2 linked regions of the Litorilinea aerophila genome follow. The main gene of each other region encodes a partner of the protein of the gene in region 2 in a complex. Links are inferred from orthologs where the notes say so. Each region holds a gene or a part of one and is shown on either strand. Other genes may lie near its edges.

What was found.
Region 1: the proteins of dnaG (region 2) and dnaB are in contact, whole or in part, in a crystal structure (PDB 2R6A), measured with the Geobacillus stearothermophilus proteins. The link is inferred for Litorilinea aerophila from one-to-one orthologs. Residues at the interface, in WP_049624496.1 of Geobacillus stearothermophilus: Lys456, Leu457, Leu458, Pro459, Ala460, Asn463, Ala464, Leu467, Leu535, Leu536, Ile537, Ala538, Gln544, Glu545, Asp548, Tyr549, His552; in WP_033016901.1 of Geobacillus stearothermophilus: Ser13, Glu15, Ala16, Gln18, Glu91, Leu92, Asp94, Ala95, Val96, Pro97, Thr98, Ala99, Ala100, Asn101, Tyr104, Tyr105, Ile108.

What each region holds. Positions count from the first base shown.
Region 1 is NZ_VIGC02000002.1:300,892-305,547, forward strand. The notes cover bases 1,053-4,035. They hold dnaB (replicative DNA helicase), read right to left. Parts: upstream 3,246-4,035; coding sequence 1,860-3,245; downstream 1,053-1,859. Other genes in these bases: thrS (threonine--tRNA ligase), read left to right, coding at 1,053-1,757; FKZ61_RS02500 (bifunctional nuclease family protein), read right to left, coding at 3,577-4,035. Outside these bases: more of thrS, read left to right, coding at 1-1,052; more of FKZ61_RS02500, read right to left, coding at 4,036-4,116; FKZ61_RS02505 (RraA family protein), read right to left, coding at 4,509-4,656. UniProt on the Escherichia coli protein: The main replicative DNA helicase, it participates in initiation and elongation during chromosome replication. Travels ahead of the DNA replisome, separating dsDNA into templates for DNA synthesis.
Region 2 is NZ_VIGC02000013.1:140,073-144,685, forward strand. The notes cover bases 1,072-4,011. They hold dnaG (DNA primase), read right to left. Parts: upstream 3,574-4,011; coding sequence 1,570-3,573; downstream 1,072-1,569. Other genes in these bases: rpoD (RNA polymerase sigma factor RpoD), read right to left, coding at 1,072-1,444; FKZ61_RS12030 (DUF3368 domain-containing protein), read right to left, coding at 3,762-4,011. In the rest of the region: more of rpoD, read right to left, coding at 260-1,071; more of FKZ61_RS12030, read right to left, coding at 4,012-4,250; FKZ61_RS12035 (UPF0175 family protein), read right to left, coding at 4,247-4,504; FKZ61_RS12040 (SCP2 sterol-binding domain-containing protein), read right to left, coding at 4,517-4,613. UniProt on the Escherichia coli protein: RNA polymerase that catalyzes the synthesis of short RNA molecules used as primers for DNA polymerase during DNA replication.

The DNA of each region.
Region 1 (4,656 bases), on a different replicon or contig from region 2:
CCCAGGCGGTCCTGGAGCTCTACCCGGAGGCCAAGATCGCCATCGGGCCGCCCATCGACACCGGCTTCTACTATGACTTCGACCTGGGCGTGGATGAGGAGGGCCGGCCGCGCACCTTCTCACCCGAGGATCTGGAAAAGATCGAGAAGCGTATGCGCCAGATCATCAGTGAGCGGCACCCCTTCATCTACCGGGAGGTGACCGCGGACGAGGCCAGGGAGATCTTCAAGGATCAGCCCTACAAGCTGGAGCTGATCGAGGGGCTGGAGAAGGGCGAGGTGGATGAATACGGCAACGAGGTGGACGAAAAGCCGGTCATCAGCACCTACCGGCAGGACACCTTCGAGGACCTGTGCCGGGGCCCCCATGTGGAGCACACGGGCCAGATCCCGCCCGACGCCTTCAAGCTCATGAGCGTGGCCGGTGCCTACTGGCGGGGGGATGAAAACAACCCCATGCTCCAGCGCATCTACGGCACGGCCTGGCGCAACAAGAAGGAGCTCAACGACTACCTGAAGATGATGGAGGAGGCCCGCAAGCGGGACCACCGGAAGTTGGGCCGGGAGCTGGAGATCTACATCTTCGACGAGGAGGTGGGGCCGGGCCTGCCCCTGTGGCTGCCCAACGGCGCCATCCTCATCGAGGAGCTGGAGAAGCTGGCCAAAGAGGTGGAGCGGGAGGCCGGCTACCAGCGGGTGCGCTCGCCCCATGTGACCAAGGAGGACCTCTTCCTGCGCAGCGGCCACCTGCCCTACTACGCGGAGAGCATGTACCCGCCCATGGAGCTGGAGGGCGTCCGCTACTACGTCAAGCCCATGAACTGCCCCTTCCACCACAAGATCTTTGCCAGCCGCCCCCGCAGCTACCGGGAGCTGCCCCTGCGGCTGGCCGAGTATGGCACCTGCTATCGCTACGAGAAGAGCGGCGAGCTCTTTGGCCTGATGCGGGTCCGTTCCATGCAGATGAACGACGCCCACATCTACTGCGCCGAAGAGCAGTTCGAAGAAGAGTTCATGGGCGTCATCGCCCTGTACCGGCGCTACTTCGAGCTCTTCGGCATCGACCGCTACGTCATGCGCCTGAGCACCCATCACCCCCGGGGGCTGGGCAAGAAGTATGTGGACAACGAGCGGCTCTGGCTGAAGACGGAGGAGATGGTGCGCAGCGCCATGCGCAACGGCAACGACCCCTTCGTGGAGGTGCCCGACGAGGCGGCCTTCTACGGCCCCAAGATCGACGTGCAGATCTGGAGCGCCATCGGCCGGGAGTTTACCCTGGCCACCAACCAGGTGGACTTTGCCGTGCCGCCCCGCTTTGACCTGAAATTCGTCAACCGGGAGGGCCAGGAGGAGACGCCCCTGTGCATCCACCGGGCGCCCCTGAGCACCCACGAACGCCTGATCGGCTTCCTCATCGAGCACTACGCGGGCAACTTCCCGGTGTGGCTGGCGCCCCAGCAGGTGGTGGTCATCCCCATCACCGACGCCCACAACGAGTACGCGGCCAACCTGGCCCGGCGCCTGTTCGACGGGGGCATCCGCGCCGAGGCCGACCTCAGCTCGGAGCGGATGAACGCCAAGATCCGCCAGGCCCAGCTCATGAAGGTGCCCTACATGCTGGTGGTGGGGGACCGGGAGGTGAGCCAGGAGACGGTCTCCCTGCGCAAGCGGGATGGCAGCCGCCGCAACGACATGCCCGTGGGCGAGTTCATCGCCCTGGTGCAGGAAAAGATCGCCACCCGGGCCGGCGATCTGTAGGGGCTGTTGGCTGTTGCCCGTACACCCGGCTCCCGAATGCCCGGGCGTGGATGTCGGGAGCGAGGGAACCATACCAGGGCGGGCCTCTGTGCCCGCCCTTTTTTAATACTCCAGGTCCGTGCGCTGGATCTCCAGATCCCGGAACTGGGTCAACTCCTTACGGAAGTAGAGGCTGGCCGTCCCGGTGGAGCCGTGGCGATGTTTGGCCACCAGGACATCGGCGATATTCTGCCGGTCGGTGTCCTCGATGTAGTAGTCCTCCCGGTAGATGAAGAGGACCACATCTGCATCCTGTTCAATGGAACCACTTTCGCGTAGATCCGACAGCATGGGTCGTTTGTCGGCCCGGCTTTCGACGGCCCGGCTGAGCTGACTCAGGGCGATGACGGGCACGTTGAGCTCTCGGGCCAGGGCCTTGAGGGAACGGCTGATGTAGCTGATCTCCTGCTGGCGGTTCTCGTTGCGGCCACCCTGGCCGGTCATGAGCTGCATATAGTCGATGAGGATCAGGTCCAGCCCGTGCTCGGCATAGAGGCGGCGGGCCTTGGTGCGGATCTCGGTGACGCTGGCCGCGGGGGTGTCGTCGATGAAGATGTTGGTAGAAGCCAGCATGTTGGCCGCCTCCAGCAGGATGGGCCATTCCTCTTCGTGGACGTCGCCCAGGCGCAGGCGGTGGCTGTCGATGCCCGTCTCCATGGAAAGCAGCCGCTGCACCAGTTGTTCACTGCTCATCTCCAGGCTGAAGATGGCCACCCGCGCGCCGTAACGCTTGGCCGCGTTCTGGGCGATGGAGAGGGCAAAGGAGGTCTTACCCATGCCCGGCCGGCCGGCCAGGATGATCAGGTCGCTCTTCTGGAAGCCGCCCAGGAGCCGGTCCAGCATGGTGAAGCCGGTGGGGACGCCCATGAGGGTGTCCCGATTGCGGGTGAGGAAGTCGATCCGCTCCACCACGCCGGTCATGATGGCCCGAATGGGCGTCAGGTCCCGGTGGATGCGGCTTTCGCTGACGCCGAAGATGATCTGCTCGGCCCGATCCACCACCTCATCCACATCCTGGCTCTCGTCGTAGGCCAGCTCTGCGATCTTGCCGGCCGCGGCGATGAGGCGGCGCAGGACCGCGGTGCGCTCCACGATGCGGGCGTAGTGGTCCACGTAGATGGCGGTGGGGGTGGTGCTGATAAGGTCGGTGATGTAGGCCGGGCCGCCCACATCCTCCAGCTGCCCCCGACGCTCCAGCTCGTCCACCAGGGTTACGAAGTCCAGGGGTTCGTGGCGTTCGTTCAGGGCCAGCATGGCCTCGTAGAGCCAGGCGTGGCGCTCCCGGAAGAAGTCCTCCGGCCGCAGGAAGTTGGCGACCTTGATGATGGCGTCCGGATCGATGAGCAGGGCCCCCAGGACGGCCCGCTCGGCCTCCAGGTTGGCCGGAATGGTCCTGGTGGTACTGGGCTCAGAAGAGCCGGTGGTGCCGTTTTGCAGTTGACCGTCCAACGACATCCTCCGTGGGGAGTCCGTGCAGAAGCATTTCGAATCCAGGTGGCAGGCGCCACCTGACGCCTACTCCAGTCTGGCGTAAAGACCACGGCAGAAATTCCGGGTGCCCTCTGGGCGCGCGACCTCTGGTGGAACCTATCGGCGAATTTCTGCCGGGATTTACTACTGACATGCCATTGCCCGGCAATTTTCATTGGTTTTTTGCCGGGCCATTTGGCAGAAAAATGGCCAGGGCCGCCAGTGCAAAAACGGCGAAGTCGCGCCCTGCGACTTCGCCGTCCTATGGCATGACCGTCCTATAGCAGGAACAGTGTGTGGATGGCTACATTCAGTTGCCCAGCAGGCTGTCCAGATCCAGGCCCTCCACAAAGTCGGTGAAGACGCCCAGGTCCTCATCCTCGTCGTCCTCTTCTTCCCGCTCCCGCCTGGCCGTGGAGGCGCCGGCTCCCTCGGTGAGGCTGATCTCCTCTTCGGGGAGCAGGCCCGCCTGTTCCATCACCTCTTCGGCCACATAGATGGGGGCGTTGACGCGCACGCTCAGGGCGATGGCATCGCTGGGGCGGCTGTCGATCTCGATGGTGTCGCCGTCCACATCCAGCACGATGCGTGCGAAGTAGGTGTTCTTCTCCAGGCTGTTGATGACGATGTGGGTGACTTCGCCGCCCAGGGTCTCGATCACCGACTTGAGCAGATCGTGGGTCAAGGGGCGGGGCGCGTCGATGCCCTGCAGCTTCAGGGTAATGGCATCGGCCTCAAAGGGGCCAATCCAGATGGGCAAAAAGCGGCTGCCATTCTCCTCCTTGAGGACCACGATGCGGTGCTGCGACATCAAACTGACGCGAATGCTGTCAATTGTAACCTCAATCATCCCAATCCATCTCCTGCTGCTCTCCAACCCGACGCCTGAATCACACCGTGGCCGTGCCCGCGGGGCAGGCAGCGGGTCATTCGAGGCGAAGGAGGCGCCACATGTACGGGAACGGTCACGATTATAGCACAGATGATGATCGCTGCCAAGGTAATTTTCGCCTGCCCGGTGGCGTTTGTCAAGGGGCAAAAAAGTTGCGCAGGGTTCTGGGTGCGCTTCATTTTTGGGGCCAGTCCAGCATCATTCACCGCAGAGCTCACAGAGACATCGGGGAAAAAGCCCTGGAAGCTCCGCGTGCTCGGCAGCAGAAATCCGAACAACACGCAAGAGGGAGGCCACCCAAAACGACGGAGGGCGGAAATGGCTGCGAGGATGCCTGGGCTGCACGGCATTCAGAGAACGCCGTATTTGTTGTACACCTCGCGCAGGCTCCTGCCGTCCAGCAGATCCCGGCGCGCCTGATCTTCCTTGGAAACCCTCTCCTGGGCGAGGGTGAGCACCTGGGCTTCGACCGCCCGCGGGATAACCACAATGCCATCA
Region 2 (4,613 bases):
TTAAACGAAGGGAGGCTGTCTGGCCAGGTGTTAGGCCAGACAGCCTCCCGTGTTGTAATTGTTTGGCTCCCCGGGTTGGACTCGAACCAACAACCGTCCGGTTAACAGCCGGATGCTCTGCCGATTGAGCTACCGAGGATTATGGTTGCCCTTGAACATTACGGGCTTAGTATACGATTTCGCCCCTGGATTGTCAAATTTCCAGGGGCGAAAGGTACACTTTCCGTTTGCGTTTTCCCCCGCGGGAAGGAGGGCCATTTCATCCCAGGTAGTCCCGCAGCTTGCGGCTGCGCAGCGGGTGACGCAGCTTGCGCAGGGCCTTGGCTTCGATCTGTCGGACCCGCTCCCGGGTGACGTCGAACTCCTTGCCCACGTCCTCCAGGGTACGGGTGATGCCGTCTTCCAGGCCGAAGCGCATGATCAGGACCTTGCGTTCCCGCTCGCTGAGCCCGTCCAGGATCTCCTGCATGTGCTCCTTCAGGAGTCGCCGGCTGGCAATATCACTGGGGCCGGGCAGGCTGTCGTCCTCGATGAAATCGCCCAGGTAGCTGTTTTCTTCGTTGCCCACCGGCGTGTTGAGGCTCAGGGGCTCCTGGCTGAGCCGCTGGATGCGCCGCACCTTGGCTGCGGCCCGCTCCAGTTGCCGCTCCAGGTCGGGATCCAGGGGTTTGCCTTCCTGCATGGCCTGCCGGATGCGCTCAGCCGCTTCCGGCTCCACAAAGTCCATCTCCAGGGCAATCTCCTCGAAGGTGGGCTCCCGGCCCAGTTCCTGCTGGAGCCGTCGTTTGACCCGCGCCTGCCGGTTGATGGTTTCCACCATGTGCACCGGGATGCGAATCGTACGGGCCTGGTCGGCGATGGCCCGACTGATGGCCTGCCGGATCCACCAGGTGGCGTAGGTGCTGAATTTGAAGCCCAGGGTGTGGTCGAACTTGTCCACAGCCCGCAGGAGCCCCAGGTTCCCCTCCTGGATCAGGTCCAGAAAGCTCAGGCCCCGGCCGATGTAGCGTTTGGCCACGCTCACCACCAGGCGGAGGTTGCTGCGGGCCAGCCGGTCGTGGGCTTCCTTGCCCCGGGCGATGATTTCTTCCAGGCGCGCCCGTTCTTCGGGGTCGGTCACCTCTGCCAGTTTCTGCTGGGCCTCGCGCCCTTCGGCGATGCGCCGAGCCAGCTCCAGCTCCTCCTCGCCGGTGAGCAGTGGGTGACGGCCAATGTCCCGCAGATACATGCGAACGGGATCCAGGCTTTGGCCGAGCTCGGGCACGTCCTCGATCAGTTTTTCGATGGGGACGTACTTCTCTTGCTCGATCTCCTCTTCCAGCTTGGTGTCCCGTTCGATACGAGGAATGGGCGCGCTCTCCTCTTCCTCGTCCTCCTCTTCGGGCACGTCGTCAAAGACGTCTTCTTCCTCTTCGTTTTCGCCGAGATGGATGTATTCGTCCAACTCACTTTCCGCCGAGCTCCGGCTCCGCGGTAGGGGCGCTATGGATTCATCGCGCCCGGCGCTGCTGCGATTGGTTACAGTCCGGCGTCGCCTAACCATCTGTCTCCTTTGCCCGTACGGGCAGTTTAGCGAACTTTCACCCCCTGGCTGGGGTGTCCCTGTGCGTGTAGCACCCGACTGAGGCCGACCCACGTCTGTTCGAGATGGGATCGCTCGCGCAAATTACGGTTGTTGACCGAGTAAAGTTCCCGCACAGCATCCCGGTCACCCATCCGTTGCGCCTCGTCCAGCATGAATTTGATGCGGGTATATTCGGCCTGTAGCCGGCGAAGGCGCATGCGCACCACCACCTTCAGCAGGTCTTGCTGTAGTTCCTCCAGGTTACGGTTGGGCAATTGAGCTCCATATTGGAGCAGTTCCGCCAGGCGCCGGTGAAGGTGCCCGGTGAGGGATTCCTGGAACAGGGCCAAGTCCCAGGGTTCGTCCCCGGCCAGGAACTGCTTGAGCGCCCGAAAGATTTCTCGATTCTCAACGTTTTCCAGATCCTCCACCCGCAGGGGCTCGATTTCCCGTTCTGCCGTGGCACCGGCCAGCCAGATCAGGAGCTCCGGATCCAGGAGCAGGTTGGCCAGCAGGTAGTCTTCCGAGACATCACCGCGCTGGGCCAGCTCCGGACGGGGCGCCTGTTGCGGAGGCGGCCCATCTGGCGGGCCCGCCCGCCCGGGCTGCCATCCCGGCTGTGCCGGACGCCGGGCTTCTCCAGGCTGGGCCGCTTTGCCGCTGGTGGCCAGGATGGCCCGGGCGGCTGCCTGTACCCGGCCGGCGATGGTCATTTCGTCGATCTGGACAAGGCGACTGAGCTGCTGGATGTAGTGCTGCTGCTCGATCTCGTCGTCCAGCTCGGCGATCAGGGGCGTCAACTCGGCCACTGCACTGCCCTTGCCCCGGGCGGTGGTCAAATCGTACTGGCGGGCCACCACCTGGAAATAGAAATCCACCAGCGGTTGGGCCTGTTCGATGAGCGCCTGCCACCGGGCCGGATCGGAGCGGATCACGTCGTCCGGGTCCTGGCCTTCCGGCATGGAGGCGATGGCCAGGTGGGCACTCAGGCGCTCTTCCAGGCGCAGGCGGCCGCCTGCTGTGAAGGTGGGTTTGCGGATCCGGCCCAGGGCCTGTCGGGCCTGGTTGAGCCCCCGGATGGTCGCCTGCTGGCCGGCGCTGTCAGCGTCCAGGGCCAGCACGAAATGGTCGGTATAGCGCTGCAGCTGTTGCAACTGTTCTGCCGTGAGGGCCGTACCCATGCAGGCCACCACGTTGGTGAAGCCATGCTGGTGGGCCGCGATCACGTCCATGTAGCCTTCCACGATGACTGCCATCCCCCGCTCCCGGATGGACCGGTAGGCCTGATCCAGTCCGAAGACAACCCGGGATTTGTGGAAAATGGGCGTCTCACCGGTGTTCAGGTACTTGGGCTGCCGGTCGTCCAGCACACGGCCGCCGAACCCGATCACCCGGCCCTGCCGGTCCCGGATGGGAATCATGACCCGGGCCCGAAAGGCGTCGTAGATACTCTCCCGTTCCTCGTGGCGTTTGACCAGGCCGGCTTCCAGCTGCAGTTCCAGGCTGTATCCGGCCGCCGAGAGGTGATCCCGCAGGCTGTCCCAGCTATCTAGCGCATAGCCCAGCTGGAACTGTTCCGCCGTGGCCCGGTCGATGCCCCGTCGCTCCAGGTAGGAGCGGGCCGGTTGGGCGGCCGGGTGTTCCCACAGGATCTGGGTGAAGTAGGTGGCGGCGGCGGCGTTGACTTCGTAGAGGGTCGTCCGGTGGCGATAGCTTTCGTCCTGACTGCTCTCCAGGGAGACGCCGGTTTCCCGGGCCAACATTTCCAGCGCTTCCCGGAATTCCAGCTGTTCCTGCTTCATCAGGAAGGTGAAGACATCACCCCCGGTGCTGCAGGCGCCGAAACAGTGCCACGTTCCCGTGTGGGGAAAGACCACAAAGCTGGGTGTTCGCTCGTGATGGAACGGACAGAGCCCCTTGTAGGTGCTGCCGGCCTTCTTCAGCGGCGTGTAGCGGGAAATGAGCTCGACAATGTCGACCCGTTGCTTGATCTCGTCGATCGCGCTCATTTCTGCCGCCCCCTTGTTTCAGTTCACCCTGTATCTTTCACATGGCGCCCTGTTCACATCGTGTCACGACAACACCTTTCACCGTTGAGCGGATGCCCGGGAGAGTTGGACGAAGTCGACTGTGGACCAGGCAGGGAAATTATAACGATTGTTGAAAGGGGTGTCAAAGCGCCCGGGAGAGGTCGGCCTTATCCTTCGCCCTGATCTCGCAAGACTCGTTCATAAAGTGCCGTGGATAGACGAAAACCGGCCCTATCTCGCAATGCATCCAAATAGGGCCGGATCTTGGTAATGATACCTCTATGCTTGGCCTCAACCAGTGCACCAACCAGACCGATATAGCGCAAATCAAAATAGCGGGCGCTTTCTCTCCCAAGGCGTTCATCCATTAGGAGCAAGTCAGCACCGATCTCCAATGCTAACGCAATCGCCTCAGACTCGCCCGGGTCCAGATCTTGCCGTAGAGCCTGGACTAAATGACGGTTGGTGATAGCCATCCTTCTGATCCAGATGGCTGTACGGATATCCTCTGCGCCGGGCTGATCACCCCCATCTACGACGACTTCTTGCCATACAGCATCTGGGATAGTTATCTGTCCGTAGAGCTTTTGGAGCAAGTCTAACTCGCCAATACGCGCCAAGTTAATAAGAATCGAGGCGTCGCTTACTACAATCATAGCCGGCCAAGCTCTCTCAGCGTCTGGAGATCTTCGTCATACTCCTCAACATCATAATGGACCGGAATTCCCTGGCTACCGAGGAGTTGCTGAAAAGCCCACACGGACATGCCGGCCATCTCTCGGGCTTTGCCGAAGGAAAGCTTGCCGCGCTGGAATAAAAGGATCGCTAAATCTACTTTCAGCTCCTGAGGGGTCATCCGTGTTGCATGAAGGATCTCACGTGGGATCTCGATAGATACCGTGTTGGACATCGCTCTCCCCTTCTAGGTCCCAAGCTTAAACGTGTCGACCACATCGGGGTAGACCCGTTCACACTCCCGAAATAGTTCCAACAGCGGCATGGCCCTCATCAAGTTGCCC